Regions from separate parts of the Citrobacter sp. CRE-46 genome, predicted to be linked through region 3. Evidence: predicted binding sites of a transcription regulator. Region 3 holds the regulator's gene; each other region holds the start of a gene.

The links. Region 3 encodes CRP, which controls carbon source genes, mostly activating them, when cyclic AMP is high. Its sites were predicted from a motif close to ATGTGANNNNNNTCACAT; they were not measured.
Positions count from the first base shown of each region.
Region 1: AC534G_RS08520 (mannitol dehydrogenase family protein) is a predicted target of CRP. The motif match lies at 5,250-5,267, and genes of this name have one in related genera.
Region 2: aaeR (HTH-type transcriptional activator AaeR) is a predicted target of CRP. The motif match lies at 3,178-3,195, and genes of this name have one in related genera.
Region 4: rbsD (D-ribose pyranase) is a predicted target of CRP. The motif match lies at 1,940-1,957, and genes of this name have one in related genera.

Region 1 is NZ_CM184341.1:1,818,572-1,826,596, forward strand. Features, by position in the region: gene AC534G_RS08500 (cyclic di-GMP phosphodiesterase) at 1-688, opposite strand, end outside; gene mepS (bifunctional murein DD-endopeptidase/murein LD-carboxypeptidase) at 857-1,426, opposite strand; gene AC534G_RS08510 (phosphatase PAP2 family protein) at 1,840-2,553, opposite strand; gene AC534G_RS08515 (CobW family GTP-binding protein) at 2,588-3,574, opposite strand; gene AC534G_RS08520 (mannitol dehydrogenase family protein) at 3,694-5,160, opposite strand; gene uxuA (mannonate dehydratase) at 5,363-6,553, shown strand; gene pdxR (MocR-like pyridoxine biosynthesis transcription factor PdxR) at 6,599-8,025, opposite strand, start outside.
Region 2 is NZ_CM184341.1:507,625-515,649, forward strand. Features, by position in the region: gene yhdP (AsmA2 domain-containing protein YhdP) at 1-554, shown strand, start outside; gene tldD (metalloprotease TldD) at 701-2,146, shown strand; gene aaeR (HTH-type transcriptional activator AaeR) at 2,231-3,160, opposite strand; gene aaeX (p-hydroxybenzoic acid efflux pump operon protein AaeX) at 3,345-3,548, shown strand; gene aaeA (p-hydroxybenzoic acid efflux pump subunit AaeA) at 3,556-4,488, shown strand; gene aaeB (p-hydroxybenzoic acid efflux pump subunit AaeB) at 4,494-6,461, shown strand; gene AC534G_RS02535 (barstar family protein) at 6,579-6,857, shown strand; gene yhcN (peroxide/acid stress response protein YhcN) at 6,914-7,180, opposite strand; gene argR (transcriptional regulator ArgR) at 7,556-8,025, opposite strand, start outside.
Region 3 is NZ_CM184341.1:396,344-404,368, forward strand. Features, by position in the region: gene argD (bifunctional acetylornithine/succinyldiaminopimelate transaminase) at 1-1,152, shown strand, start outside; gene AC534G_RS01860 (YccS/YhfK family putative transporter) at 1,252-3,339, opposite strand; gene crp (cAMP-activated global transcriptional regulator CRP) at 3,391-4,023, opposite strand; gene AC534G_RS01870 (OsmC family protein) at 4,332-4,736, shown strand; gene AC534G_RS01875 (phosphoribulokinase) at 4,835-5,704, opposite strand; gene AC534G_RS01880 (YheU family protein) at 5,758-5,976, opposite strand; partial or broken gene AC534G_RS01885 (hydrolase) at 5,973-7,032, opposite strand; gene AC534G_RS01890 (NUDIX hydrolase) at 7,077-7,796, opposite strand; gene prs (ribose-phosphate diphosphokinase) at 7,987-8,025, shown strand, end outside.
Region 4 is NZ_CM184341.1:5,203,147-5,211,171, forward strand. Features, by position in the region: gene rbsA (ribose ABC transporter ATP-binding protein RbsA) at 1-1,429, opposite strand, end outside; gene rbsD (D-ribose pyranase) at 1,437-1,856, opposite strand; gene kup (low affinity potassium transporter Kup) at 2,049-3,917, opposite strand; gene ravA (ATPase RavA) at 4,247-5,743, shown strand; gene viaA (ATPase RavA stimulator ViaA) at 5,737-7,188, shown strand; gene asnA (aspartate--ammonia ligase) at 7,192-8,025, opposite strand, start outside.

The DNA of each region.
Region 1 (8,025 bases), 1.4 Mb from region 3:
CTTGCGCATACAAACGAATCTTCAGCGGTACCTCTTTAAGCGTCGCCTGGCGCCATGGCGTGTCAGGCAGCGCAGAGACGTCCATAATTCGGGATGAAAATGTTGAAATAGCGGTGTCGCCAGCAATAACGGCAATACCATTAAAATTATCCTCGCGGGCGGTATAAAGCAGATAGGGCGCCAGGTTGATATTCAATGAAGAAAATACGCCGCTGTTATGGAACGAGGGATTGCGGTGCCAAATCATTATCGCTGGCTTATCCGGCATCATGGGCGTCCCGGAAAGTATTTCCACATCAACATCTTTGTTGATATTCAGCTTCGGGATCAGCGACAAAATGGGGGCGTTCATTGCGCCTGTTGCGGAGGAGCAAAAAGCAATGCCGTCTTTTACCAGCAAAAAAGCGCGAACGTTGAGGTTAAAAGCCGCACTGGAGGTAAGTTTTGCAGCGACTTGCTGGCAGTTCTTTTCCAGCAGGGGTTGAAGCGCATCTGTGGTGGTTTTGAGATCTGCAAAGTAACTACTGACATAATTCTGGATATCGGCAAGCAGCGTTTCGTACTTAACCTCTCGCTTATGCCAGGTAACCAAAAATTGCAGGGTACTCACCAGCAATGCGACGATAAGCCCCGTTAACATACAGGAAAGCAGGATTTTCCGACCGGATGAAGAGCTGCGTCTGAACATAGTTCCTTATGTTTACCTGTAGTAACCGCTTATTCTGTATGAATATAACCTGAAATGGTCCATGCTGTGAGATTTTTCTTAGTCGAGAGGCGAAACAAAAAAGCACCGCCGAAGCAGTGCTTTTGATATGTCTCATCAGGATAGCCAAGGGATAGCTGCCAAACGAAATTAACTGCGGCTCAGAACCCGGCGAGCTTCGTTGTAACGTTTTTTCCAGTAAGGCTCGTTCATGCTGGAAATGATAACGCCACTGCTGGTCGAGGCATGAACAAACTGGTTGTTGCCGATATAGATACCGACGTGGCGGCCTGTGGAGCCAGCACGGAACAGAACCAGATCGCCTGTGCGCAGATTAGTACGCGAAACGGATTTACCCGTTTCCTGTTGTTCGTAGGTTGAGCGCGGAAGCTCTAAACCAAACTGCTCACGGAACGTACGCTGTACGAAGCTGGAGCAATCAATACCTTTTTTGGTGCTGCCGCCAAGGCGGTAACGCACGCCTTTCCAGTCAGCATACTGATCCATAATACGTGATTTAACATCGATATTACGGACCATATTTTCAAATTCATCCTGAGAGGCTTGCAGTGAAGAGTTATCTCCATTGCCCACAGCATGCGTCTCAGAATGCATATTCCTGGCGGTGTTCGTGGTACTACATGCGGAAAGCAGAACCGCAACTGCTATCGCGGGTATGCCCCGCAAGATATATCTCAAAATCGGTTGAGATTTGACCATTTTGTTTGTTTTCCCTTGAAGTCCTTAACGATAAATATCGTTATAAAAAATGCCAAACGTGACGAGACTAATTACCATCGCACGATGAGACAATTCCTTAAGGTCAAATCTGTGGCAGAACGCACAAATTTATTCAGAAAGGGAATAATTGTCCCGCGAGGCAAAACGAGTTCGAGGTTACCCGATCGCCCCAGTCATTGCGAGAGATTTTATGTGATTTCTTATAAGAAAAATTGATACAGAAAGTGAATAAACGGCATTGGCTAAATTAAGAACAATTAGCGTAAAAAATATGCAAGCCATTCATTCTAAACATGAATAAGATGACAGGAGAATGACAATCAGAATGATGGAATATCGGTCGTCATCATCAGGGAATCAGAAGTTTCCCTGATGATGTTAATTGTTTTGCGTTATTTGTTTGAAAATTGTTTGTTTTTGCCGGGCAGATAATTCACAAACAGCGTGACCAGACGATCACTTAATGGCGTCATTAGCCACCAGGGTAAGCCAATCAGCACAACCGTCATGGAGCCGACCACGATATCGGTGAGCCAGTGAGCGCCGATCATTACGCGTGGAAAAGCAAAAACCACAGCGATAATAAGGCCGATTATGCCTGCAACTTTTCCGAAATAACGCAGCATAAATGCGGAAAAAATAAGCAGCATCATGCCGTGATCGCCAGGAAAACTGTCTCTGGAGGCATCTTTGGTTGGAATATGCAGCAGTTCGCTGACGCGATAAATATTATCCAGCATCAGAGTAGGGCTGGCGCGTTTAACCGGAATAAGCGCCTGGCCCAACTGATTTAATACCACTGCGGTGAGCAGCATCACCAGACCAATAGCCACAATACGCCGGCGACCTTCCGCCGTATCCTTCAGCCAAAAGTGCAGCATCAGTGCGCCCATAGCCAACAACGAGCAGCCATCAAATGCCCGGTTATTGGTGATCGCAACAATCCACAGAAACAGCGGGCTTTCAACCAGCTTCTGATTGAAGAAACGGAAGACGCCCGTATCCAGTGAGGACCAGAACCCGTGCCCGGCGGGAATATACCAGGACAGAAACAGCGCTATACCTGCAATATTGAGCAGTATAATAAGAGGGTATCGGGTTTTCATCGTCGTTTACCATTGCTATAAAACGAAGGCAACCTTACGCGCTACCGTCTAAACGAAGTCTCAACAATGCGCTCTGTAACGTATTCCAGTCGGTGTCGGTATCGGAGATGAGTTCAATACGGCTATCCGGCGGAGCGACGTTTTGCGTCTCAATATGCCAGTCGTCTCCCTGACGGTTAATGCGCACCAGCCCCTCTTTGATACGCATTACACCTTTTACACGCCCAACGGGGGCAAGGCGCGACCATTCCAGCAGGCCGATGGTATCGAACACTGTATCGGCGTCAAAAATCCAGCCGCAGGCCTGATGACCCTGACCGCTGTTCAGGCTGCGACGCCAGCGCTGTTGTGCGGGCAAACTTAACGCCGCCAGCCCTTTTTTGTCAGCATGACTATGGGCGTGCTCAGTGCTTGCGGGAAGCTGCGCCAGGTTTAGTCGGGGCAAATCCAGTAATTGACCGGCAATATTTCCATGATCGGCATGGACCAGTTGACGATTGCCGCCATAGTGCTGCCACCAGGTTTGCAGGGCGATTTCGCTTTCCGTTGTGGCGCGGTCGGCTTTGTTGGCGACGATGATATCGGCGGCAGCCAGTTGATCGCGGAAATTGTCATTGGCGACGCTTTTTTCATCCAGTAGCTGGCGAGGATCAAGAATACAAAGGGTCGCGCGCAAATCGATCCACGGTTCGTAAACCGGAGCGGTAAGTAAATCCAGAATCTGTTTGGGATGTCCGAGACCGGTAGGTTCAATGAGCAGTCGGTCAGGTTTTCCCTGACGCAACAATGTATTGAGGCCAACCTGCATTGGCAGACCGTTAACACAGCACATACAGCCGCCGGGGATCTCTTTTAGCAATGCGCCGCTGTCGGCTAACAGGGCGCCATCAATACCGACTTCACCAAACTCATTGACCAGTACGGCCCACTTCTCTGCGGGATCTTTGTTTGCCAATAAATGAAGAATAGAGGTGGTTTTGCCACTGCCGAGAAAACCGGTGATGAGATTGGTTTTAGTCACATTTACTCCAGAATCATAAATTGCCGTAATGGCATTTAACAATCCTGGCGAAAAACGGGGAAAAAGAGAAGGGGTGAGAGGACGAAGACGCGCTTCGTCCTGATTAATGGCAGAAATCGTTAACTTTTTAACGTTTCAATGACAGCCTGATGCGCCCCATATTGGGCAATACGTTGCCAGGCGAGCTGAATAGCCGCAACAAACTGCGGATTCTGTACCAGATCGGTGGCGAAAATCTCATGCAGAGACAGCAGGGCGCTGACGCGTTCTGATTCTGTACTCTGCTTCACAAGCGCGCTGATTTTCTCGCTCAATGGATCACGAATATCAATGGCCGCACCTGAATCATCCACTCCGCTCACGTAACGCATCCAGCCTGCGACGCCGAGTGCCAGCAGCGGCCACTCGCTGCGCCGTGCTAAATGTACGCGGATCCCTTCCAGCATACGCTGGGGTAATTTTTGGCTACCATCCATCGCGATTTGCCAGGTTTTATGCTTCAACGCCGGGTTGGCAAAGCGTTCCAGCAGGCTAGCGGCATAGTGGTCTAAATCAACATCGGTGATTTGCAGGGTAGGCGCCTGTTCGTTGAGCATCAGACGGTAGGCGGCTTCACGAAAAGCGCTGTCCTGCATGCAGTCGCTGATGTGCTGAAACCCGGCCAGATAGCCGAGATACGCGAGAAACGAATGACTACCGTTCAGCATCCGCAATTTCATTTGTTCCCACGGCAGAACGTTTTCAACCATTTGTACGCCGGCGGTTTCCCACTGCGGACGACCACACACAAAATTGTCTTCAATCACCCACTGAATAAAGGGCTCGCAGCTGATTGCGCAGGGATCGGCCACCCCCAACTCACGGGCGATTTCAGCCAGTGACTCTTCGGTGGCGGCAGGAACAATCCTGTCCACCATGGTACCCGGGAAGCTGACATGTTCCTGGATCCAGTGGGCCAGCTCAGGTGAGCGTTTCTCCGCCATTCCCAGTACGGCGTTTTTTACCACATGGCCATTATCCGGGATATTATCGCAGGAGAGGACGGTAAAAGGCTGCAGCCCGCGTTCACGTCGGCGGTGCAGCGCTTCAACTATAATGCCGGGGGCCGAGTGTGGTTCAGCCGGAGTTTGTAGATCATGAACAATGCGTGGATGAGAAAGATCCAGCGAGCCTGTTGCCGGATCGATGCAGTAGCCTTTTTCCGTAATCGTTAACGAGACAATCGCCACCTGAGGTTCACAGAATTTTTCGATAATGGCCGCCAGCGAATCCAGCGTGGCGTTCAGACACTCTTTGACGGAGCCGATAACAATCGGTTGGTTACCATTCGCCCCTTTTTCTAACACGGTAAATAAATGATCCTGCTCGCGAAGCTGACTCATTAGCCGATCGCCGCTGAACAGACTTATCTCGCAAATTCCCCAGTCCCCACCCTGTGCATTCAGTACCCGATCGGTCAGTAATGCCTGATGGGCACGGTGAAAAGCACCGAAACCAAAATGCACAATCCGCGTTTTTAATTGTTGGCGATCGTACTGCGGCATCATGACATTTTTCGCGAGCGGCACTGAGGCAATAGTTTTCATTCAATACACCTGATTAACCATTAATTAACAATGGCAGTATAAAGTTATATGACAGCAAATTGAATTGGTGTGCCTCGTTTATCCGGGTAATGTGAGCTGGATCAACCAATCATTGCGGATTCGTTGATCCTCGCCCAGATGCCTGTATGGTAGTCGTCATTAAGTGAGTCTAATTTGGTATAACAACTTGTGAGGTGAAACCATGGAACAAACCTGGCGTTGGTACGGACCTAACGATCCAGTATCGCTTGATGATGTGCGTCAGGCTGGCGCAACGGGTGTTGTGACCGCCTTGCACCACATTGCCAACGGTGAAGTCTGGCCGGTAGAAGAGATTAAAAAGCGCCAGGCTATTCTGGCTGAAAAAGGACTGACCTGGTCAGTGGTGGAAAGTATCCCCGTCCACGAAGATATCAAAACGCACTCTGGTCAATATCAAACGTGGATTGCCAACTATCAGCAGAGTATCCGTAATCTGGCGACCTGCGGCATCGATACCGTGTGCTATAACTTCATGCCGATCCTCGACTGGACGCGTACTGACCTCGAATATCAGTTGCCGGACGGCTCCAAAGCGCTGCGTTTTGACCAGATCGCTTTTGCTGCCTTTGAGCTGCATATCCTCAAACGTTCGGGGGCTGAAGCGGATTACACCCCGGAAGAACAACGCCAGGCGCTGGACTATTTCAATGCCATGAGCGAAGCCGATATTGAAAAACTGACGCGCAATATCATCGCAGGTCTGCCCGGTGCCGAAGAGGGGTATACCCTGGATCAGTTCCGTGCGCGCCTTGCTGAATATGACGGCATCAGCAAAGACGACTTGCGCAATAACATGGCGGTATTCCTGCGGGCGATAGTGCCAGTGGCAGAAGAAGTCGGCGTGCGTCTGGCCGTTCACCCGGACGATCCGCCGCGTCCGATCCTTGGCCTGCCGCGCATCGTTTCGACCATCGAAGATATGCAGTGGCTGAAAGACACCGTCGACAGCATCAATAACGGTTTCACCATGTGCACCGGCTCCTACGGCGTACGCGCCGATAACGATCTGGTGAAAATGATTGAAACCTATGGCGATCGTATTCACTTCACGCATCTGCGTTCAACTTGCCGTGAAGATAACCCGAAAACCTTCCACGAAGGTGCGCATTTGCAGGGCGATGTGGATATGGTATCGGTGGTGGCGGCGATTCTGAGCGAAGAGCAGCGTCGTAAACAGGCGGGCGATCTACGTCCAATCCCGATGCGCCCCGATCACGGGCACCAGATGCTTGATGATTTGCATAAAAAAACCAACCCGGGCTACTCTGCGATTGGTCGTCTGAAAGGACTGGCGGAAGTCCGTGGCGTTGAGCTGGCGCTGAAACAAACACAGTTCCGCGATCTGCTGTAAGGCGAACAACAGGGATTGAGCGGCAGGCTCGATCCCTGTAATCCATTAAGGCTGCGATAGCGCCTGCTCCAGTACCGCCAGGACTCTTTTTATCTGCTGTAACTGCAATCCACCAAATCCAAAAAACATAACTGCGTCGCTGTTCTCTTCACGCCATGCGGCTTCTGAGCCATTTTCTATATCTGGCAACGTATCGAAACGAATCCCGGCCAGCAGGCAGCGTTGTTGTAGCCTGGCGATAATTTCTGGGGACCAGGCAATGCGTAAAGAGAGGTGCAGACCTGCCGTTGCGCCAGCGATTTTCCCTTCGGGAAACAGTGCGGATAGGCCGTCGCGTAATAGCGTAAGACGTGCCGCATAATTGCAGGCCAGCTTGCTGATATGCGTATAAAACACCTGATTTTGCATTAATTCAGCCAAAAATTGCTGCAACAACCACTGGCTCCCGTTGTTGTTGAGCGCTTTCATATTCTGTACGGCCGGAAGCAGTTCGTCAGGGCAAATCAGATAGCCAAGACGTCCTCCTGGTCCCAATGTTTTGGAAAATGTCCCCATATAGATAACCCGGTTGTGATAATCCATGGCTTTCAGCGCGGGAAGGGGATTTTCTCCATAGGTAAAAACGGCATCGTAATCGTCTTCAATAATGTAAGCGCCGACGCGCTGCGCCCATGTTAATAATGCCTGACGCCGCTCCAGTGACAGGACGCTACCCAGCGGATACTGATGCGCTGGAGTAACATAACAAAGCTGGGTAGCATATTCCGGTAAATTATCTGTTTGCAGTCCGTGGTTATCGACAGCAATTGGCGTAATGTCTGCGCCGTAATAATTAAACAGATGCCAGGCACCCGAATAACAAGGGGACTCGGTTACAATATGGCACTTTTTTTGCTGACTGAAAGTATGATGGTTAATAAAGAGTTGACTGAGCAGTGACAGTCCTTCCTGAATCCCGTTAGTAATAATGATGTTCTCTGCTCGAGTATTAATACCGCGAGATAAATTAAGGTATCTGACCAATTGTTCACGCAGTGAAAATAATCCATTTGGTGAATGATATCGGGTGAATAATTGTTCCTTGAGGACGCTGGGGGCGTTATTCCATTTGCGCCAGCTTGACCAGGGAAAAGCATTGGGATCGGGAACGCTCATTTGGCAATAGCACTCTCGCCCTGGCTCTGCATAAACATCGGTGGGGATCCCAGCCGCTTTAGGTTTCATCGGCGGGGAACCCTGCGCGACGGGCACGATTGCTGGCGTTGTGCGTACAGGTGTGGTGAAGATGACATCGTAGCCGATACCTTGTCGACTCTTAATTAATCCCGCGGCCATGAGCTTATCATAGGCCATCACGACCGTTATTTTGGCAACGTTTAATACCTGCGCCTGCTCGCGAATAGAGGGAAGTTTATCTCCACAAAGCAAATCACCGCGCTGAATGGCCTGGAAATAAAATTGAAATATCTGCA
Region 2 (8,025 bases), 110 kb from region 3:
TGGAGTACGACCTGCACTGGCGTAATCCACCGTGGGATCCGGATGAAGCGTCGCTGAATGGGATTTTGCGCACCCGCTTGGGCAAAGGTGAGCTTACCGAACTTAGTACCGGACATGCGGGGCAACTGTTACGCCTGTTAAGCTTTGACGCGTTGCTACGTAAACTGCGCTTTGATTTTAGCGATACCTTCAGTGAAGGCTTCTATTTCGACTCCATTCGCAGCACGGCGTGGATTAAGGATGGTGTGATGCATACCGACGACACGCTGGTGGACGGTCTGGAAGCTGACATCGCGATGAAAGGCTCGGTGAATCTGGTACGCCGCGAACTGGATATGGAAGCGGTTGTCGCGCCTGAAATTTCTGCCACCGTTGGGGTTGCCGCCGCGTTCGCCGTCAACCCGATTGTCGGCGCGGCGGTGTTTGCCGCCAGTAAGGTTCTGGGGCCGCTGTGGAGTAAAGTTTCGATTCTGCGTTACCGTATCACCGGTCCGGTTGATAAGCCGCAGATTAACGAAGTTCTGCGTCAGCCGCGCAAAGAAAGCCAGCAATGATTTGACGGGGGCAAGTAATTGCCCCAATCTCAGTACATAGTATTGCCGGATGGAGCAGCGCTTATCCGGCCTACAGTAGCCTAACAACGTAGGCCGGATAAGGCGTTTTTGCCGCCATCCGGCAGAATTAAATGAGTAACAAAACGATGAGTCTGAACCTGGTAAGTGAACAATTGCTAGCGGCGAATGGCCTGAAACATCAGGATCTGTTTGCCATCCTGGGCCAACTGGCCGAACGCCGTCTCGATTACGGCGATCTCTATTTTCAGTCGAGCTATCACGAATCCTGGGTTTTAGAAGATCGCATCATTAAAGATGGTTCTTACAATATCGATCAGGGTGTTGGCGTACGCGCCATCAGCGGCGAAAAAACGGGGTTTGCCTATGCAGACCAGATTAGCCTGCTGGCGCTGGAGCAAAGTGCGCATGCTGCCCGGACTATTGTGCGCGACAGTGGTGACGGCAAAGTAAAAACGCTGGGTGCGGTAGAGCATCAGGCGCTTTACACTTCGGTCGATCCGTTACAAAGCATGAGCCGCGAAGAGAAACTGGATATTCTGCGTCGCGTTGACCGCGTTGCGCGTGCTGCTGACAAGCGCGTTCAGGAAGTGACCGCCAGCCTGACCGGTGTTTATGAGCTGATTCTGGTGGCGGCGACCGACGGTACGCTGGCCGCGGATGTCCGTCCACTGGTACGTTTGTCCGTCAGCGTACAGGTCGAAGAAGACGGTAAACGTGAGCGCGGCGCGAGCGGTGGCGGCGGTCGCTTTGGTTATGACTATTTCCTTGGCGATCTTGATGGTGACGTGCGTGCCGACGCGTGGGCGAAAGAGGCTGTGCGCATGGCGCTGGTCAATCTGTCCGCAGTAGCCGCGCCGGCAGGTACGTTACCGGTGGTACTCGGCGCTGGCTGGCCTGGCGTTCTGCTGCACGAAGCGGTCGGCCATGGTCTGGAAGGCGACTTTAACCGCCGTGGCACCTCGGTATTTAGCGGTCATATGGGTGAACTGGTCGCGTCAGAACTGTGTACCGTAGTGGATGATGGCACAATGGCGGACCGTCGTGGATCCGTGGCTATTGATGACGAAGGTACACCGGGCCAGTACAACGTGCTGATCGAAAACGGTATTCTGAAAGGCTACATGCAGGACAAACTGAATGCGCGCCTGATGGGTGTGGCGCCAACGGGTAACGGACGCCGTGAATCTTACGCGCACCTGCCGATGCCGCGGATGACCAACACCTATATGCTGCCGGGCAAATCCACGCCGCAGGAAATCATTGAATCCGTCGAATACGGCATTTATGCGCCGAACTTCGGCGGTGGTCAGGTGGATATCACCTCCGGGAAATTTGTGTTCTCAACGTCCGAAGCGTATCTGATTGAAAACGGTAAAGTGACCAAACCCGTGAAAGGCGCGACGCTGATTGGCTCCGGTATCGAAGCGATGCAGCAAATTTCGATGGTGGGTAACGATCTGAAACTGGATAACGGCGTAGGCGTTTGCGGTAAAGAAGGGCAAAGCCTGCCGGTGGGCGTGGGCCAGCCGACGCTGAAGGTCGATAATTTGACGGTCGGCGGCACCGCATAGCATCATGATCCTGGCCCGATAAGCGTCAGTGCCATCGGGCATCTTGCCGGATGCGGCGTTAACGCCTTATCCGGCCTGGACTCTTTATTTCTCTTTCCCTCGACCATACATTCCCTGAAACAGCTGCGCCACATCGACAAAATAATCCGTCAGATAGTTAATCACTACCTGAACCTTAAGCGGCAGTTTGTCTTTTTCGGTGTACAGCGCATAGACCGGACGTGGATCCGACTGGTAGCGGGGAAGCAGGATCTCCACCTCGCCGCGATTGATCTCATTGATCACCCACATCAAGGGTACATAGGCAATACCCGCGCCTGCGGCCAGCCAGCGCACCAGCGTCATCGGATCGTTAGTGACGAAACGCCCCTCTGGAATCAGGCGGGTAGAGATCCCCTCCGGGGCGATAAGCTCGAATTCGTTATCCGGGCGCACGCTATATTCCAGCCATGAGTGATTGCTGAGATCGGCAGGTTTTTCCGGAACGCCAAACTGGGCGAGATAACTTTTAGCGGCGCAGACCACCATCGGCATGGCTCCCAGACGACGTGAAAACAGGCTGGAGTCTTGTAACGCGCCGACGCGGATGACCACGTCCAGGCCATCAGCAATTAAATCCGGTGCCGGGATGCCGGTGACCAGATTTACCGTCAGGCCGGGGTACTCTTTCAGCATTTTCGCCGTCAGCCCGGCGAGGACATTTTGTGCCATGGTTGAAGAACAGCCAATACGCAATGTGCCGATAGGAGTGTTATTAAAGGCATACAGCTGCTCATGCACATCCTGCGCTTCGTGCAGCATTCGACGGCAGCCCTGATAATAAATTTTACCGGCTTCGGTTAGCCCAATGCTGCGCGTACTGCGGTTTAGCAGCTTGACCTGTAGTTCATCTTCCAGTTTAGAGACCGTCTGGCTTATCGATGAAACGCTCATTTGCAGCTGTCTTGCGGCGGCGGTGAAGGAGCCCAGTTCGACAACTTTGGCGAACACCGACATACGTTTTAATCGTTCCATTATTCACTCTGGCTTAAAAGTGATTTAGATCACATAATATAGATAACAGCATAACAGTTACGTTAATATATTATTATTCAAATAACGGCTATGTCGCTCTCGCCTGGCTCATCCTTGCCCTTCTCTGCGGTGACATACGCTAGAAAATCTATCACCTGCACTCTCTTAAGCTACCAAGGTCAACATGAGTCTGTTTCCCGTTATCGTGGTGTTTGGTCTGTCCTTCCCACCGATTTTTTTCGAATTGCTTTTGTCACTGGCGATTTTCTGGCTGGTGCGCCGGGTGCTGGTTCCAACTGGCATCTATGATTTTGTCTGGCATCCGGCTCTGTTTAACACCGCGCTGTATTGCTGCCTGTTCTATTTAATAACGCGCCTGTTCGTTTGAGGTTGAAGTGAAAACACTAACAAAAAAACTCTCCCGTACGGCCATGACTCTCGTACTGGTCATTCTGGCCTTCATTGCTATTTTTCGCGCATGGGTGTTCTACACCGAGTCGCCGTGGACGCGTGATGCGCGTTTCAGCGCTGATGTCGTCGCCATTGCGCCGGACGTTGCGGGTCTTATTTCCAACGTTAACGTCCATGATAACCAACTGGTGAAAAAGGATCAGGTGCTGTTTACCATCGACCAACCGCGCTATAAAAAAGCCCTCGAACAGGCTGAAGCCGACGTCTCTTATTACCAGGTTCTGGCGCAGGAAAAACGTCAGGAAGCCGGTCGTCGTAACCGTCTGGGCGTACAGGCCATGTCTCGTGAAGAGATTGATCAGTCTAACAACGTACTGCAAACCGTATTACACCAGTTGGCGAAGGCGCAAGCGACCCGCGATTTGGCAAAATTGGATCTTGAACGTACCGTTATTCGTGCGCCAGCGGATGGTTGGGTGACTAACCTGAATGTTTACAGCGGCGAATTTATTACCCGTGGCTCCACGGCGGTAGCGCTGGTAAAACAGCACTCGTTCTATGTCCTGGCGTATATGGAAGAAACCAAGCTGGAAGGCGTACGCCCTGGATATCGCGCTGAAATTACCCCGCTTGGTAGCAATAATGTGTTGAAGGGTACCGTTGATAGCGTGGCGGCTGGCGTAACGAATGCCAGCAGCACGCGAGACGCAAAAGGTATGGCGACCATTGATTCCAATCTTGAATGGGTCCGTCTGGCACAGCGTGTACCGGTGCGCATTCGTCTTGATGAGCAGCAGGGAACCCTGTGGCCAGCCGGGACGACGGCTACCGTTGTTATCACCGGTAAGCAGGATCGCGATGCCAGTCAGGAATCCTTCTTCCGTAAAATGGCGCACCGCCTGCGCGAGTTCGGTTAATTGCGATGGGTATTTTTTCCATTGCTAACCAGCATATCCGCTTCGCGGTAAAACTGGCGTGCGCAATTGTTCTGGCGCTGTTCGTTGGTTTTCACTTTCAGCTTGAGACTCCGCGTTGGGCGGTGTTGACCGCGGCAATTGTGGCAGCAGGCCCGGCTTTTGCCGCCGGTGGGGAACCCTATTCAGGCGCCATCCGCTACCGCGGGATGCTGCGTATCGTCGGCACATTTATTGGCTGTATTGCCGCCCTGATCATTATTATCAGCATGATCCGCGCTCCGTTGTTGATGATCCTGGTGTGTTGTATCTGGGCCGGTTTTTGTACCTGGATCTCGTCGCTGGTGAAGATCGAGAATTCCTATGCCTGGGGACTTTCGGGTTATACGGCGCTGATCATCGTCATTACTATCCAGGCTGAACCGTTGTTGACGCCGCAATTTGCACTTGAGCGTTGCAGCGAGATTGTGATGGGGATTGTCTGCGCTATTGTTGCCGATCTGCTCTTTTCGCCCCGCTCGGTGAAACAGGAAATTGATGTCGAACTGGACAGCCTGCTGGTGGCGCAGTATCAGCTTATGCAGTTGTGTATAAAGCATGGCGACAGCGAAGAAGTGGACAAAGCCTGGGGCGATTTAGTCCGCCGAACGGCGGCGCTGGAGGGCATGCGCAGCAACCTCAATATGGAGTCTTCACGTTGGGTGCGTGCTAATCGCAGACTCAAAGCATTGAACACGCTGTCGCTCACGCTCATTACTCAGTCCTGTGAAACTTACCTTATTCAAAATACCCGCCCGGAACTTATCACCGACACCTTCCGCGAGTTGTTCGATACGCCGGTTGAAACGGTGCAGGATGTCCATAAACAGTTGAAGCGGATGCGTCGGGTTATTGTCTGGACTGGCGAACGTGAAACACCGGTAACGATTTATAGCTGGGCAGGTGCGGCGACGCGCTACTTGCTACTGAAACGCGGTGTGGTGAGTAATACAAAAATTAGCGCGACGGAAGAAGAGATCCTGCAAGGCGAGCCGGTAGTGAAAGTGGAGTCCGCCGAGCGTCACCATGCGATGGTCAACTTCTGGCGTACCACGCTCTCCTGTGTGCTGGGCACCTTATTCTGGCTGTGGACTGGCTGGACATCCGGCAGCGGCGCGATGGTGATGATTGCGGTTGTCACCTCGCTGGCAATGCGCCTGCCTAACCCTCGGATGGTGGCGATAGATTTTATCTACGGTACGTTGGCGGCATTACCACTCGGGGCGCTCTATTTTCTGGTGATTATCCCCAATACGCAGCAAAGTATGCTGTTGTTGTGTCTGAGCCTGGCCGTGCTGGGATTCTTTCTGGGAATCGAGGTGCAGAAACGACGGCTGGGATCGATGGGCGCGCTGGCCAGCACCATTAATATCATCGTGCTGGATAACCCGATGACTTTCCACTTTAGCCAGTTTCTTGACAGTGCGCTGGGGCAGATTGTTGGTTGTGTGCTGGCATTTATCGTCATTCTGCTGGTGCGCGATAACTCGCGGGACAGAACTGGTCGCGTGTTACTCAACCAGTTTGTCTCCGCGGCGGTTTCTGCAATGACTACCAACGTGGTTCGTCGTAAAGAAAACCACCTTCCGGCGCTTTATCAGCAGTTGTTTTTACTGATGAACAAATTCCCCGGCGACCTGGCGAAGTTTCGCCTGGCGCTGACGATGATTATCGCGCATCAGCGTCTGCGTGATGCGCCGGTACCGGTAAATGAGGATTTATCTGCCTTCCATCGCCAGTTGCGTCGCACCGCCGATCATGTGATTTCAGCAGGAAATGACGATAAACGCCGCCGCTACTTTAGCCAGTTGCTGGAAGAGCTTGAGATCTATCAGGAGAAGTTAATCATCTGGCAAGCCCCTCCACAGGTGACCGAGCCGGTAAAACGACTCAGTGGGATGCTACACAAATACCAGCACGCGCTGACCAGCAATTAAGCACAAAAAACCGATGCCAGAAGCGTCGGTTTTTTTATGGCTATACTTACCTGAAATGCGGGAGGCCCTGCATATTGGCGGTCCGTAGAGTGACTGGCGTCGGGATGGTGGCTATAGATGAACATCTATACGTTTGATTTTGACGAGATAGAAGACCAGGGTGATTTCTACCGCGAGTTCACGCGCGCATTTGGTCTGACCCGGGAAAAAGTGGTCGATTTAGATTCTCTGTGGGAGGTCGTTACCGGAGATGTCTTGCCGCTGCCGGTGGAGATTGAATTTGTCCATTTGCCGGACAAACTACGCAGGCGATATGGCGCATTAATCTTACTGTTCGATGAAGCGGAAGAAGAGCTGGAAGGGCAGTTGCGTTTTAATGTTCGTCACTCAATGTAAGGTACAAAAAAGCCCCCGGCAGGCGGGGGCAAGTCGTCGGTTTAGACGACGAGGGTTTATTTGTACAGTTCTGCAGTCGCGTGCCAGTGAGCACCTTCACGGAGTTCGGTGACGCGATAGCTGCTGGCACCCGCTTTTTCAGCTTTAGCGGCGATAGCCTGACGCATATCCATTGGTGAACTACCGATCTGAGATACAGAGATGCTACCCATGGATTGCAGGTTCTGTGCTTTTTGTGAGTTCACCTGAGTAACCGCGGCGCTTGCACCGAAAGAGAGAACAGAAAGAAGACTTAAAGTTGCAACAGTAGTTTTGATTTTCATGATATTTACCTCGTCGAATTCTTTTATTGTGGGTCTTGTTTCGTGACCCTCATCACAAAATCAAGTATACACTAATAACGCGATAAATTAATACCACGCTAATTGTTTCTATGGTTATTAGGTTTTAAGGAGATTATTTTTTATAACTTAAAGGAATTAAAACTGACGTTTTTAACATTCACATAGAATTAAATTAAGTAAAATCAATGAGATACTGTATTTTGCAAAATGTGCGTTTTTCAGCCTTCATATTCACTATGTGAACGAATTTTAGCGGTTAAACGCACCATTTGTTAAATGAATGGCAGTGGAAAATAGAACCAAGAGGGGGAAGCAGAGGTTTTTCCCCGCCGGGAGTCGACGGGGAAGGAGGTATTACAGTTCTTGTTCGAACAGCTCCAGAATGGCTTCGTACAGATCTTTTACCGTAAAACCCTTAGCTGGCGTGGTGAAGATGGTATCGTCACCGGCAATCGTTCCCAAAATACCTTCCGCTTTACCCAACGAATCCAACAGACGGGCAATCAACTGAGCGGCGCCGGGGCTGGTGTGAATAACCACGACCGCATCGTTGTAGTCGATATCCAGTACCAAATTTTTCAGCGGGCTGGAGGTTGTCGGCACCCCCAACTCAGCCGGCAGGCAGTACACCATTTCCATTTTCGCATTGCGTGTACGCACGGCGCCAAACTTGGTCAGCATGCGTGAAACCTTGGACTGATTGATATTATCAAAGCCCTGATCCTGCAAGGCGAGGACGATTTCGCCCTGAGAGCTGAACTTTTCTTCTTTAAGTAGCGCTTTAAACGCCTTCACTAATTCTTCTTGTTTTGCCGAGCTTCGCA
Region 3 (8,025 bases):
CCGGCTGAGTTTATCCCGGTAAAAGGAAAAGGGAGTCGGGTCTGGGATCAACAGGGCAAAGAGTATGTTGATTTCGCGGGCGGCATTGCAGTTACCGCGTTAGGGCATTGCCATCCGGTGCTGGTTGAGGCGTTAAAAACCCAGGGCGAAACCCTGTGGCACACCAGTAACGTTTTCACCAACGAACCGGCGTTGCGCTTAGGTCGTAAAATCATTGATGCGACCTTTGCTGAACGCGTGCTGTTCATGAACTCCGGTACCGAAGCCAATGAAACCGCCTTTAAGCTGGCGCGTCATTATGCCTGCGTACGCCACAGCCCGTTCAAAACCAAAATCATCGCCTTTCATAATGCGTTTCACGGTCGTTCGCTGTTTACCGTATCTGTTGGTGGGCAACCGAAATATTCCGACGGCTTTGGACCAAAACCGGCGGATATCATCCATGTGCCGTTTAACGATCTGCATGCGGTAAAAGCGGTGATGGACGATCACACCTGCGCGGTGGTGGTGGAGCCCATTCAGGGAGAAGGCGGCGTCACTGCGGCAACCCCGGAATTCCTGCAAGGTCTGCGTGAACTTTGCGACCAGCACCAGGCGCTGCTGGTCTTTGATGAGGTGCAGTGTGGGATGGGGCGTACCGGCGATTTATTTGCCTATATGCACTACGGCGTGACGCCGGATATCCTCACCAGCGCCAAGGCGCTCGGCGGCGGTTTCCCGGTGAGCGCCATGCTGACCACTCAGGAAATTGCCTCCGCGTTCCACGTGGGTTCGCACGGTTCCACTTACGGCGGTAATCCGCTGGCCTGTGCGGTTGCAGATGCCGCGTTTGATATCATCAACACCCCGGAAGTGCTGGAAGGTATTCAGGGCAAACGTCAGACGTTTGTGCATCATTTGCAGAAAATTAATCAGCAGTTCGATATTTTCAGCGATATTCGCGGCATGGGGCTGCTGATTGGCGCCGAGCTGAAGCCGCAGTTTAAAGGCCGGTCGCGCGATTTCCTCTACGCCGCCGCGCACGAAGGGGTGATGGTGCTGAATGCCGGGCCGGACGTGATGCGTTTCGCGCCGTCGCTGGTGGTGGAAGACGCGGATATCGAGGAAGGGATGCTGCGTTTCGCGCAGGCGGTAGCGAAGGTGGTGGGCTGAATGCCTGATTGCCGGATGGCGGCGCGAGCGCCTTATCCGGCCTACAGGGTAAGGTGTGATTCGTAGGCCGGATAAGCGTAGCGCATCCGGCAGCCGATCTTAACCTTTCATGTCCCGCAACCGACGGCTAAGCCAGATCCCGTGGTGGGGTCGTTGACGCCATGCTACCGACGAAATGGTGTGCATGGTGTTCAGATGCCCCAAGATTCGCTGCAGATGCTGCTCCAGGGTGCTTAATGGACCGTGGGACAGCATTTCAGGCGCTTCGAGAATATTCACATCGCCCGAGCTTCCCGGTCCGTCATACTCCAGCCGCTGCTGACAGCGCTGGAGCGCAATTTCGCAGGACTCCAGATACCGCTGCGCCAAATCTGGCGTCAGCATCGTATGTTCCCTTGCCAGTGTGGTCATCGCGTTGATGTGTTCGACAATAAACTGGCTGTGCGTGACCCACAGTTTCATATCCGCCAGATAGTGCGCGTTGAATCCCGGCTCCTGCATTGCCTGATTCAGTGAGTTAAACAGCGTGTTATGCGCCTGGTTGACCCGCATGCGTTGATACGCCAGCGGCGTGGCCTGCGGATCGTTGCTGAGGATCAGGCGAATAGCCTCCTGGTCGGCTTCTAACGCATCGTGGGCGTTCTTACGCAACAGACCACTCTGCCACTGTGGCCACAGCCAGAGCGTGCCGCCAAAGGCGATTAAGCAGCCAATCACCGTGTCGACAAACCGCGGCACGATAAATTGTTCCCCGTTCAGCGTCAGCAGTTGCAGGGTGTACACCGCCGTAACCGTAAAGCCGACGGTGGCCCAGCCGTAGTTTTTGCGAATGATCAGATAGCTGCCTAATGTGATCAGCAACATGCCTGCCAGCGTGAAACCTTCCTGAATATGAAAGTGCAATGTGACGCCGGCAATCACCAGTCCGACGAGCGTACCCACCGAACGATGCAAAATACGCACTCGGGTCGCCCCATAGCCATTTTGCGTGACGAACAGGATCGTCATCAAAATCCAGTAAGGTTTAGGCAGATGTAAGGCGCTGCCCATCAGGCTGGCGATACTCAGCATGACGCTAATGCGCCCGGCGTTACGCAGCGCCGGGGATTTCAACGACAGATAGTTTTTCAGCGCCGGGATCAACGGCAACCGCCGCTGTTTGTCCGCCATCAAATCTCGGGCATACAGCGGGCGCTGGGTCCGTAGCACGCGGGCGATACGGCTGAAGTGCCAGTAGCAAAACTGTCCTACCGGATTATCCGGATGCTGGTTGGCGATTTTCTCCAGCGAGCCAATTTGCTTTTCCATTGAGAAACGGGTCGGTAAGCGGTGATACAAGATATCATCGGCCAGGACGCGCAGGCGGGCGGCGACGGTGCGCGCGTTCCAGCGAATCACCTGTTCCGCGTGGCTTCGCTCGACCAGCTTTTGCACCTCTTCCGGCTGATGCAGGCTAACTGAAATATGTTCCTGCAAATCGAGCGCTTCCTGAAAGGCACGCAACAGTCGCTTGTATTCATTATTGTGATGCGCCGACAGCATGTGCATTTGCTGGTAGCACTGGGTAATCAAATCCACCGCTTTTTGTTGACGAACCAGTAGCGGAGGCAGCGCTTTTTCTGGATCGGCATGCTGGGTCAGCAGACTGTACTTGGCCTCACAGTAATCGGCTAATTCGCGGTACAGCAGGCTAAGCGATTCACGCAGTGGCTGCTCACGCCACATCCAGAACCAGAACCAGTTGAACAGACCGTACCACAACGTACCCAGTGCATAGATCAGCAATGGCTCCCAGACGGGCATGTTCCCGGCAAGGCTTAGCGTGAAAATTGCCGCGATGAGTGAGGCTGGCAGCAGTCGCGCATGCAACGGGCTTAGCTCGGCGGTTACGCCAAGAATTAGCGTCAGGCCGGTGAGGATGAGCGGCAGTGGTATATCTTGCGCCAGCAGTAACTGCATGATCAGGCTGCAACCGGCAAACAGCGATGCGCCAATAACTAAACGTTTAAAAAAGCGTTTATGCGGGGTATCAAGACCGGCAATGTTGCAACAGGCAGGGACGAGGGAAAACAGAAGCCCCAGATGAAGCTGACCAATGATAAGACCGACAGCCACAGGTAAACACAGCACCAGCGTCTGCCGTAGTGCGTAGTTGATCTCGGGGTGATAAATCAGTCTTCGCCACATCGGAACAAACAAAAATGGCGCGCTACCGGGTAACGCGCCATTTCGATGGGATTAACGTGTGCCGTAAACGACAATGGTCTTACCGTGAGCGGAGATCAGGTTCTGATCTTCCAGCATCTTCAGAATACGACCAACGGTCTCACGGGAGCAGCCAACGATCTGGCCGATTTCCTGGCGGGTGATTTTAATCTGCATACCGTCCGGGTGAGTCATCGCGTCAGGCTGTTTTGCCAGATTCAGCAGAGTCTGGGCAATACGGCCGGTGACGTCGAGGAAGGCAAGGTTGCCTACTTTTTCAGACGTGACCTGCAGGCGACGAGCCATCTGAGAAGACAGGCGCATCAGAATATCCGGGTTGACCTGGATTAATTGGCGAAATTTTTTGTAGGAAATTTCAGCGACTTCACATGCGGTTTTGGCCCGTACCCAAGCGCTACGTTCCTGGCCTTCTTCGAAGAGGCCTAATTCACCAATAAAATCGCCCTGATTCAGATAAGAAAGGATCATTTCTTTCCCTTCTTCATCTTTGATCAGCACTGCCACTGAGCCTTTAACGATGTAATACAACGTTTCCGCTTTTTCACCCTGGTGAATCAGCGTGCTCTTCGATGGGTACTTATGAATATGGCAATGAGACAAGAACCATTCGAGAGTCGGGTCTGTTTGCGGTTTGCCAAGCACCATGCGCGGTTATCCTCTGTTATAAGCTGTCTCCAGAGCCAGAAAACGACGCTGCCTCTGGGTTTGCAAAAATGTGCTTCCCGCTACCTGGGAAGGGGGCTACTAAAAATATACTGCAGCCTGTAATGTGATGTCCTCTGCATACATGCAGTACGTCAATGTATTACTGTAGCATCCCGACTGTTTTAGCATAGCTTTCGCCGTGTGTCTCCTGGTGTCTCGCTTCAGCATGACGCAGGTCGCCTTCCGTTGCGAGAATTGTTATGTACGCGTAATCTGTCAGGAAAATTGAAACATTGGAGTTACGAAATATGCAAGCGCGTGTAAAGTGGGTTGAGGGGTTAACCTTCCTCGGTGAGTCCGCCTCTGGCCACCAAATTTTGATGGACGGTAACTCCGGTGATAAAGCGCCGAGCCCGATGGAAATGGTATTAATGGCTGCAGGCGGTTGTAGCGCGATCGATGTGGTGTCGATCCTGCAAAAAGGGCGTCAGGATGTGACCAACTGCGAAGTGAAGCTCACCTCTGAGCGCCGTGAAGAAGCGCCGCGTTTGTTTACCCACATTAATCTGCATTTCATCGTCACCGGCAACGATCTGAAAGAGGCGTCGGTCTCCCGCGCCGTCGATCTCTCGGCGGAAAAATATTGTTCCGTGGCATTGATGCTGGAAAAGGCGGTGAATATTACCCACTCCTATGAAGTGGTTGCTGCGTAATACGTGAAGCCGGATGGCAGCTTGGCCTTATCGGGCCTACAGGACGATACCGATTCGTAGGCCCGATAAGCGTAGCGCCGTCGGGCACATCCCGTACCTCACTCTATCTTTTTACCTTCCATCAGTCGCTGGACCAGCGGCAGCATAATCAATTCCATCGCCAGACCCATTTTGCCGCCAGGTACGACTAATGTATTGATGTGGGAAATGAATGAGCCTTGCAGCATGGCCAGAAGCCACGGAAAGTCGATCCCTTCCAGATTACGAAAATGAATGACCACAAAGCTTTCATCCAGCGACGGAATGCTCTTGGCAGCAAAGGGGTTTGAGGTATCGACGGTGGGTACGCGCTGAAAGTTAATGTGCGTACGGGAAAACTGCGGCGTGATGTAATTGATGTAATCGTCCATTGAGCGCACAACCGAGTCCATCACCGCTTCACGCGAGTGTCCACGCTCGCTGGTATCGCGGGTCAGTTTCTGGATCCATTCCAGGTTAACGATCGGCACTACGCCGACCAGAAGGTCGACATGCCGGGCCACATTTTGCTGTGGGGTGACGACGCCGCCGTGTAGCCCTTCATAGAACAGGACATCCGTCGGTTCAGGCAATGGCTGCCAGGGGGTAAACGTTCCCGGGACCTGGTTCCACGGTACGGCTTCATCGTAGGTGTGCAGATATTTACGCGACTGACCTTTTCCCGTCTGGCCGTATTCAATGAAGGTTTGTTCCAGCAGACCAAAGTCATTGGCTTCGGGCCCGAAATAACTGATATGTCGCCCGGCATCGCGCGCTTTGCGAATCGCCATATCCATTTCCGGACGGGTATAGCGATGAAAACTGTCACCTTCCACCTCGGCGGCGCGCAGATTTAGCTGCGCGAAAATTTTACGAAACGCGAGGCTGGTGGTGGTGGTCCCCGCGCCGCTGGATCCTGTTACCGCAATCACCGGATGTTTGGCAGACATAACAACTCCATGAATAGGTTGATTTTTTATTATAGTCAGCCGTCGGCTACGAATTACTCGTGAATCTGCTTCCTCGGCATGATGTTGACCGTTTCATGCAGTTCGGACCACACCAGGACGGCTTCACCTGATTGTAGTTGGCGTTTGACGTCGGCGACTTTTTGTTCGAGCGAACGTTCATGTTCACCATAATCGGTACCTTCGCGCAAGACAAAGCTTTCAATCAGATTGTCCAGCGCGTCCGGGGAGATGTCTTGCCAGGGGATAATCATGATGACGCCTCCAGATACGTTGTCAGCCAGTCGGGAATTCTGGATTCCAGCCACATCTCAGGGCGGCGCACTGTGCCGCCAATAAATCCGACGTGTCCGCCGTGTTCAGTCAACTGATACTCCACCTGTGAGGGCAGGTTTTCCGGTTCAGGGATCACGTGATGATCCATAAACGGATCGTCCTTGGCATGGATAATCAGCGTCGGTTTGGCGATCTGATTAAGCAATGGCATGGCGCTACACTGGCGGTAATAGTCTATAGCATCGGCAAAACCGTGGATTTTGGCAGTGATGAGATCGTCAAAATCTCGAATGCGACGCAGGGATTTCAACTGGGTCAGACTCACCGGCAACGAACCCGGATAGGCCTGTAGCTTACGCGAGGCGTTAGCTTTCAACAGATTGAGCAGATAGCGCTGGTAGACGCGTGAGAACCCCTTCTCCATATGGTAACTACAGGCTTCCAGCACGAAAGGCGCAGAGACAATAACCGCTGCATCAATGGGAATATCGTTGCCTTCTTTGGCCAGCAGGCAGGCAAGCATGTTCCCGCCGAGTGAATAGCCGACCGCCGCGGTCGGCACACGACCAAGCTCGCGTTCCAGCCAATGTAAAAACCAGGTGCCATCTTCTGTTTCACCAGAATGATAAATACGGTTGAGACGATTTGGTTCGCCGCTGCAGCCGCGAAAATGCATCACCACGCCCAGCCAGCCGCGCTTTTGCGCTGCTTCAATCAGGCCATGTGCGTACGGGCTGTTCAGACTGCCTTCCAGACCGTGAAAAACCACCAGGCGCGGTTTGTGCTTCGCCTGTTGCGGATCTTCACTCCATGCCAGATCGACAAAGTCACCGTCGGGTAATTCCAGACGCTGCCAATGGGCGTCGAACTTCACCTTGCGGCGAATTAAACGCGGCAGCATTGTCTGCAAATGGCGGTTACTGATACCGCGCATAGGGCGGAATTCTCGCGAATCATCAGTAGGTGGGATCATTTCTGTGGATGTGATTTCAACCATAACACCAGAGCAATTAATAATCGGAAAGAATAACTATACCGCGCGCAGCGCTTGCGGGTTAGCCAATATGTGATTTTGTCGCTAGTCAGTCAGCAGGTTACGCGAGAAAAAATGAAAATCGACGTCGGGCTTTCGTCGCCACAGGCGAGCTTTACGCGTCCCTGTCGCCACGCTTTCTCCGGTATCTTCAAACATTCCTGACGCTTCAAAGCGGCGAATCAGACTTTTACGCTGGATCGACTGACCGAGGATCACCTCGGTGGCTTCGAGCAGTTGCCCATGGGTAAATGTCTCCGGCAAGCAGTATACGGGCAGTAGCGAGTACATTGTTTTTTGCCGCAAGCGATGCAGGGCCGCCGTAATGATGTCTCCGTGGTCGAACGCGAGTGAATAATTTTTCAGCTCATCAACCGGCACCCAACGGGCATTGCTGACGCTGGCGATGTGCGGCGCACAGTCTACCCAGGCGATTAGCGCAAACCAGGCGACTGTCAGACTCCAGCCGCGCGGGTCGCGATCCGGGCCGGAAAAAGTATCCAGTTGTTCCAGCCACGAAGGCAAAACTCCTGTTTTTTCAGTGAGCTTGCGCAGCGCTGTGGCGCGAGTGGAGTCATCGCGCGCGATATCAATGAAGCCACCTGGTAATCCCCAACGCCCTTTTTGCGGCTGGTTTGCTCGTTCAACCAGTAATACGCACAGCGCCTGTTGATGCAGGGTAAACAGCACGCTATCGACCGTCACCAGTGGTGTGGGAAAGCGGCGGGCATCGTATTGATTCAGGTAGTCGGCTTCGGTGGTCATAAGGTACTCACGATGATTTGCAACGCCCACAAGTGTACCAGCCCAATACCGGGGGGCAAGGTTCGTTTTTTCTTATTATTTATCAGTGGATTATGCGATGCCCTAAAAATAATGCACTTTTGCTTGCTTTGTATGTGTCTTAGGGACATTATTAATTGTGTCGAAGGGACACAATTAAGGGGTGAGCGTGATGAACATAAAACTGACACTAACGTTGGACGACCAGAGC
Region 4 (8,025 bases), 440 kb from region 3:
ATTCACCGCCGAGATGCCCTTCATGCATAACGATAATACGATCGCTCATACCCAATACTTCTGGCATCTCAGAGGAGACCAGAATGATGCTCAGCCCATCGGCCTTAAACTGGTTGATAAGCTGATAAATTTCTTTCTTAGCCCCAACGTCGACGCCGCGTGTTGGTTCATCGAGGATCAGGACTTTTGGTCGGGTCATCAGACCGCGCGCAATGGCCACTTTCTGCTGGTTACCGCCCGAGAGCAGGCCGATAGCCTGTTCCATCGATGGCGTTTTAACATTGAACAGACGAATAAAATCACCTACCGCCTGCTGCTCATCTTTATGCTTCAGGCTTCCACCTGCGCGGCTGAAATAGCGCAGCGCGGTCAATGACATGTTCTCTTTCACCGACATGCCCAGCACTAAGCCATCACGTTTACGGTCTTCAGAAATATAGACGATGCCGTTTGCAAGGCCATCTTGTGGCGAACGGGTGACAACTTCATGCCCATCAAGCGTGACGTAGCCGCTGGTGCGCGGCAATGCGCCATACAACACTTTCATCAGCTCGGTACGTCCGGCGCCCATCAGCCCCGATACGCCAAGGATCTCGCCTTTACGCAGCGTGAACGAAACATCGTTTACCCCTGGGCCGCACAGATTATCGACCTTCAGGCGAATATCGCCCGGCGCTTTTTCCAGACGCGGGTACTGATCTTCCAGCTTACGTCCCACCATCATTTCAATCAGTGAGTCTTCGGTCAGCGTTGCGACTTCACGCTCGGCAATAAACTGCCCGTCACGGAAGACGGTCACGTCATCACAGATTTCGAAGATCTCTTTCATACGGTGGGAGATATAGACAATGCCGCGCCCCTGCGATTTCAGCTCGCGGATAACGCGGAACAGGGATTCGGTTTCGGTATCGGTGAGCGCATCCGTCGGCTCATCCATAATGATGACCTTCGATTCAAAGCTCAGCACTTTAGCAATTTCGACCATTTGCTGATCGCCAATCGACAACTCACCGACCAGCCTGTCGCTTTTAAAGCGCAGATTGAGTTTGGCGAGCAGCAGATCGGCTTCGGCGTACATCTTCTTCCAGTCAATTTTGCCAAAGCGATTCACAAACTCACGGCCAAGAAAAATGTTCTCAGCGATAGTGAGTTGCGGGATCAGGTTCAATTCCTGGTGGATGATACCGATTCCGGCTTCCTGAGAGGATTTCGGGCCATTAAAGGTGGTCTCTTTCCCCAGCCACAATAAAGAGCCAGCATCACGGGTGTAGATCCCGGTCAGCACTTTCATCATGGTGGATTTGCCCGCGCCGTTTTCGCCCACCAGCGCCATTACGCGGCCTGGATAGACATTCAGCGCAGCGCCGGATAGCGCTTTTACGCCCGGGAACGCTTTATCGATCCCTTTGAGTTGCAGTAATGCGTTCATGATGGCCTCAGAACGTGACGCCAGCACAGAGAATGATATTCGCATACGGAGAACACTCTCCGCTGCGAATTACCGCCTGACTGTCTGCGGTTTGTTTTTTGAATTGTTCATGCGTGGTGTAACGAATTTCTATGGTGTTTCCCTGGTGTTGTTGCAGTTGCTCAATGTGGCTGAGCAACGTTTCGTGGAGTTGCGGATTATGTTGTTTAATTTCCGTCGCGAGAATGGCCGCCTCGACCTGCATTTCACGTGTAACCACATCCAGTACCTGCATAAAAGAAGGTACGCCCTGGGTTAATGCCATATCAATACGCGTTGTGCTATTCGGGATGGGTAAACCGGCATCACACACCACCAGCGTATCGGTATGTCCCAGACGGGAGATCACCGTTGAAATTTCAGAGTTGAGTACCGTGCCTTTCTTCATTTTCTTTCCCCACTAGCGAAACGTTTCGCTGAAGATAAGTGTAGTGCGAAGAATGGACAGAAAACCACCGCGACGTTACGAAAATGTGATCGCCATCGAAACGTTTCGCAAGGATTATCACTTGATGAAATGAAAACTGGGAGGGACAAAACAAAACGCCCCCTTTCGCGATGAAAGAGGGCGTCGATTGCCTTAAATCTCTACCTGAGTACCGAGCTCAATAACCCGGTTTGGTGGGATTTCAAACTGGTCCGGCGCGCGCAGCGCATTGCGCTGTAGCAGCAGATATAGCTTGCCGCGCAGACGCAAATACCATGGCCGTTTGCCGACAATCAGCGACTCGTGCGACATAAAGAAGGAGGTTTCCATCATCCGACAGCTTAAGCCTTCCAGACCGCAGCGATGGAACACTTCCTCAACGTTCGGCGTTTCACGCCAGCCGTAGCTGGCCACTACGCGCCAGAAGGTGGGCGATAACTGCTCAATCTGCACCCTACGCACGTTGTGCACGTATGGCGCATCTTCCGTACGCAGCGTCAGCAGAATCACGCGTTCATGCAGCACCTTGTTATGCTTGAGGTTATGCAGAAGCGCAAACGGGATGACGTTCAGCGCACGCGACATATATACCGCCGTTCCCGGCACGCGTACCGGTGGGGATTTCTCCAGAGAGGCAATCATCGCCTCCAGAGAGTTGCCGTGCTCATGCATGCGACGCAGCAGACGGAAACGCTCGCTTTTCCACGTAGTCATGATGGTGAACATCACCAGACCCAGCGTCAGAGGCAGCCAACCGCCGGAAATCAGTTTATCGAGGTTCGCGGAGAACAACGGAACATCGACGCACAAGAACGCCACCAGGATCAGGAAGACGAAGTATTTATTCCAGTGCCAGTTTTTGCGCGCCACGGTGGTAGACAGAATAGATGTCAGTACCATTGTCCCCGTTACCGCAATCCCGTACGCCGCGGCCAGATTACTGGAGTGTTCAAAGCTCACAATCACGATAACCACCGCAAAATAGAGCATCCAGTTAACGAAAGGAATGTAGATCTGACCCGATTCCATTTCCGAAGTATGAATGATCCGCATCGGCGACAAATACCCCAGACGCACGGCCTGACGCGTCAGCGAGAAGACACCGGAAATTACCGCCTGCGAAGCGATAACCGTTGCCAGCGCGGCAAGGATCAGGAGTGGTATCAATGCCCAGTCCGGCGCCAGCAGGAAAAACGGGTTTTTGATCGCTTCAGGATGCTTTAACAGCAGCGCCCCCTGACCAAAATAGTTCAGCACCAGCGAAGGCAATACCACCGAGAACCATGCCAGTCTAATCGGCAACTTACCGAAGTGCCCCATATCCGCATACAGTGCTTCAACACCGGTAATCGACAGCACTACAGCGCCCAGCGCAATAAAGGACAACGTTTTGAATTCGAGGAAGAAATGCACCGCCCAGTACGGATTTAGCGCCTGCAGTACCTCCGGATTACCAATAATACTGCGCACGCCTAATACCGCGAGCGTCAGGAACCACAGCAGCATAATCGGCGCAAACAGTTTACCAACCATGCCGGTACCGTGTTTTTGAATCATAAACAGCAGGGTCAGCACGATAATCGAGAGCGGAACAATCCAGGTATCCAGCTGCGGTGCAACAATCTCCAGACCTTCAATCGCCGACATCACTGAAATGGCTGGCGTAATCACCACTTCACCATAGAAGAAGCTGCCGCCAATCAACCCCATGATGACCAGCATCGAGGTTGTTCGCGCCGAGGTATTGCGCCCGGCCAATGACATCAACGTCAGGATCCCACCTTCCCCGGCGTTATCCGCACGCATGACAAACGTCAGATATTTAATGGAGACAACAAAGATCAGCAGCCAGAAAATCAGCGAGAGAAAACCAAACACAGCATCACGTTCAACGCCAAAACCAAACTGGCCAGACAAACATTCACGAAGCGTATAAAGTGGGCTGGTACCAATATCACCGTAGACAACCCCAATGGCCGCAAGGGTAATCGCAGACAATGATTGTTTATTATCAGTGCTCATAGACTCGTCTTTCGTTTATACACATCATCATTCAAGCCACTCCGTGTGGGTTGCATTCGTTATTCCCCCCATCCCAGAAGAAAACTCCATTGCCGCCTTGGTGCAGTATGATTGATATGGTGTATATATAAGAAATGTGTGCGTCGTCCCTTGGCCCACAAAAAGGCGCACAGTATGCACGATTAATCATAAAATCGTACCCCTAAATGAGACCAGATTAATCTGGCTCAAAGAAAAATAAGCGCACCTTCAGTCTATTACTGCACTGGTGTGAAGCATCTATACTCGCAGTTTATGCAGCACATTTGGCGAAAGGACGCCACTTCATTATGGCTCACCCACATTTATTAGCGGAAAGAATTTCCCGTCTGAGCAATGCGCTGGAAAAGGGACTTTATGAACGTAGCCACGCCATTCGCCTTTGCCTGCTGGCTGCTCTAAGCGGCGAGAGCGTATTCTTATTAGGTCCTCCAGGGATCGCAAAAAGCTTAATTGCCCGTCGACTGAAGTTTGCTTTTCAAAACGCCCGCGCTTTCGAATACCTGATGACGCGCTTCTCTACGCCGGAAGAAGTGTTTGGGCCGCTGTCTATCCAGGCGCTGAAAGACGAAGGTCGCTATGAACGCTTAACGGCGGGCTATTTACCCGAAGCTGAAATTGTCTTTCTCGATGAAATCTGGAAAGCAGGCCCGGCCATTCTCAACACCCTGTTGACCGCTATTAACGAACGGCATTTTCGTAACGGCGCGCATGAAGAGAAAATCCCGATGCGTCTGCTGGTGGCAGCCTCCAACGAACTGCCTGAAGCAGACAGCAGCCTGGAAGCCCTGTACGACCGTATGCTGATCCGCCTGTGGCTGGATAAAGTTCAGGACAAGGCCAACTTCCGCTCCATGCTGTTAAGCCAGCAGGATGAAAGTGACAACCCTGTCCCGGCGTCGTTACAGGTGACAGATGAAGAGTATTACCAGTGGCAAAAGGACATTGGCGCCATCAAGCTTCCCGATCGCGTCTTTGAGCTTATTTTCACACTGCGCCAACAGCTAGACGCATTACCGAATGCCCCCTATGTATCCGATCGCCGCTGGAAAAAAGCTATCCGCTTACTCCAGGCCAGCGCCTTCTTCAGCGGACGTGATGCGGTCGTGCCTATCGACCTGATCCTGTTGAAAGATTGCCTGTGGTACGACGCGCAAAGCCTGAATCTGATGCAACAGCAGCTTGAAATTTTGATGACCGGACACGCCTGGCAGCAGCAAGCCATGCTGACGCGTCTGGCCAGCATTGTGCAGCGCCGTATCCAGCTCCAGCAGCAGCAAAGCGACAAAACGGCATTCACGGTGATCCGTCAGGGCGGCATGTTCAGCCGTCGTCCTCATTATGATTTACCGCCGGAAGCCACTTCTTCAGTCGTGACATTACTGCTGCAAAAACCCTTAAAACTGCATGATATGGAAGTTATCCATATTGCTTTCGAACGGGGAGCGCTGGAACAGTGGCTAACCAAAGGCGGTGAGATCCGCGGAAAATTAAACGGGATCGGCTTCGCCCAAACGCTGAACATGGAAGTCGATAGCGCACAGCACCTGGTTGTGCGCGACGTCAGTTTGCAAGGCTCTCGTCTGGCGCTGCCCGGTGCATCGCAAGAGAGTATGCCTGATGAGATAAAACAGCAGCTTGAAGCACTTGATAACGAGTGGCACCAGCAGCACAGTGCATTCAGCGAACAGCAAAAATGTCTGTTTATTCATAGCGACTGGTTAGGCCGCATTGAGGCCAGCCTGCAGGATGTCGGGGCACAAATCCGCCAGGCGCAACAATGCTAACCCTTGATACGCTCAATATCATGCTGGCAGTCAGTGAAGAGGCGATGATCGAAGAGATGATCGTCGCCCTGCTGGCTTCTCCAAAGATGGTGGTGTTTTTTAAAAAGTTTCCTCGCCTTAAAAAAGCGATTACTGACGATATTCCCCGCTGGCGCGAGTCACTGCGCGGCCGCCTTAAAGATACCCATGTACCGCCGGAGTTGACGGAAGAGGTCATTTGTTACCAACAAAGCCAGCTCCTCTCTCATGCGCAGTTTATGGTCCAGCTCCCGCAAATATTGGCGCTATTACACCGCCTCCATTCGCCGTGGGCCGGGCAAGCGCAGCAACTGGTTGATGACAACAGTACCTTTACGCCCGCCCTGCATACGCTTTTTCTCCAGCGCTGGCGCCTGAGTCTGGTGGTGCAAACTACAACGCTGAATCAGCAACTGCTGGAAGATGAGCGTGAACATTTACTTAGTGAAGTTCAGGAACGGATGACCCTCAGCGGGCAACTGGAACCCGTTCTGGCAGAAAACGACAACGCCGCAGGCCGGTTATGGGATATGAGCGCAGGTCAAATCAAGCGCGGCGATTATCAACTGATGGTGAAATATGGCGAATTCCTGACGCAACAACCCGAACTCCAGCGTCTGGCTGAACAGTTAGGCCGTTCCAGAGAGGCCAAATCTGTGCCGCGTAAAGATGCGCCCATGGAGACCTTCCGTACCCTTGTGCGGGAACCCGCCACCGTCCCGGAACAGGTGGATGGCATCCAGCAAAGCGACGACATCCTGCGCCTGTTGCCGCCGGAACTGGCCACACTGGGCATTACTGAACTGGAATACGAGTTCTACCGACGGCTGGTGGAAAAGCAGCTGTTGACCTATCGTCTGCACGGCGAGGCATGGCGCGAGAAAGTAACGGAACGTCCGGTGGTGCATCAGGATTTTGACGAGCAGCCGCGCGGACCGTTTATTGTTTGCGTTGATACGTCGGGATCAATGGGCGGTTTTAATGAGCAATGTGCAAAAGCCTTTTGCCTGGCGCTAATGCGCGTCGCCCTGGCCGATAACCGGCGCTGTTTCATTATGCTGTTTTCAACAGAAGTGGTGCGCTATGAGCTGTCTGGTCCGGAAGGCATTGAACAAGCGATCCGTTTTTTAAGCCAGCGTTTTCGCGGCGGTACCGATATTGCCAGCTGCTTTCGCGCCATTATTGAGCGCATGCAGGGCCGGGAATGGTTTGATGCCGATGCGGTGGTGATCTCTGATTTTATCGCTCAGCGATTGCCCGATGAGGTCGTCAATAAAGTGGGTGAATTACAGCGGGTGCACCAGCATCGTTTTCATGCGGTGGCGATGTCAGCACACGGCAAACCCGGCATCATGCGCATTTTCGATCATATCTGGCGCTTTGATACCGGGATGCGAAGCCGCCTGCTCAGACGCTGGCGGCGTTAATTATTACAGCAGGGAAGAAACGCTTTCACGTACCTGTGCCGGCCACACGCCACACTGCACCTGACCAATGTGCGGTAATTGCAGCAGCAGCATGGTCAAACGCGACTGTCCAATGCCGCCACCGATTGTCTGCGGCATTTCACCACGCAGCAGCGCCTGGTGCCATTCCAGACTCAGACGATCTTCATCACCGGTCAATGAAAGCTGGTGTTTAAGGGTGTCGGCATCCACACGGATCCCCATCGAAGACAGCTCAAACGCATCTTCCAGAACCGGGTTCCACACCAGAATATCACCGTTCAGACCGGCGTGACCCAGCTCAGACGCTGAGCTCCAGTCATCATAATCCGGCGCGCGTACATCGTGACGGTGACCGTCACTGAGCTTGCCGCCGATCCCTACCAGAAATACTGCGCCCAGTTCTTTCGCGATCGCACGTTCACGACCTTTCGCGTCAAGATCCGGATAACGAGATAACAGCTCCTGGCTATGAACAAAGTGGATCTGCTCTGGCAGGAACGGTGCCAGACCAAACTCTTTACTAACCGCAGCCTCGGTGGCCTTAATTCCCGCCCAGATAGCCTCTACCGTGCTTTTCAGAGTGGAGAATTGACGCTCGCCGTCGCCCATCACGCGCTCCCAGTCCCACTGGTCAACATACACTGAGTGCAGTGGGGAGAGGCGATCTTCATCGGGACGCAGGGCCTTCATGTGCGTGTACAACCCTTCGCCTGCGCTAAAGTCGTGTTGTCCTAACGTTTGACGCTTCCACTTCGCCAGTGAATGAACCACTTCGAATTGAGCGTCCGGCAATGCTTTAACCTTCACCTGCACCGC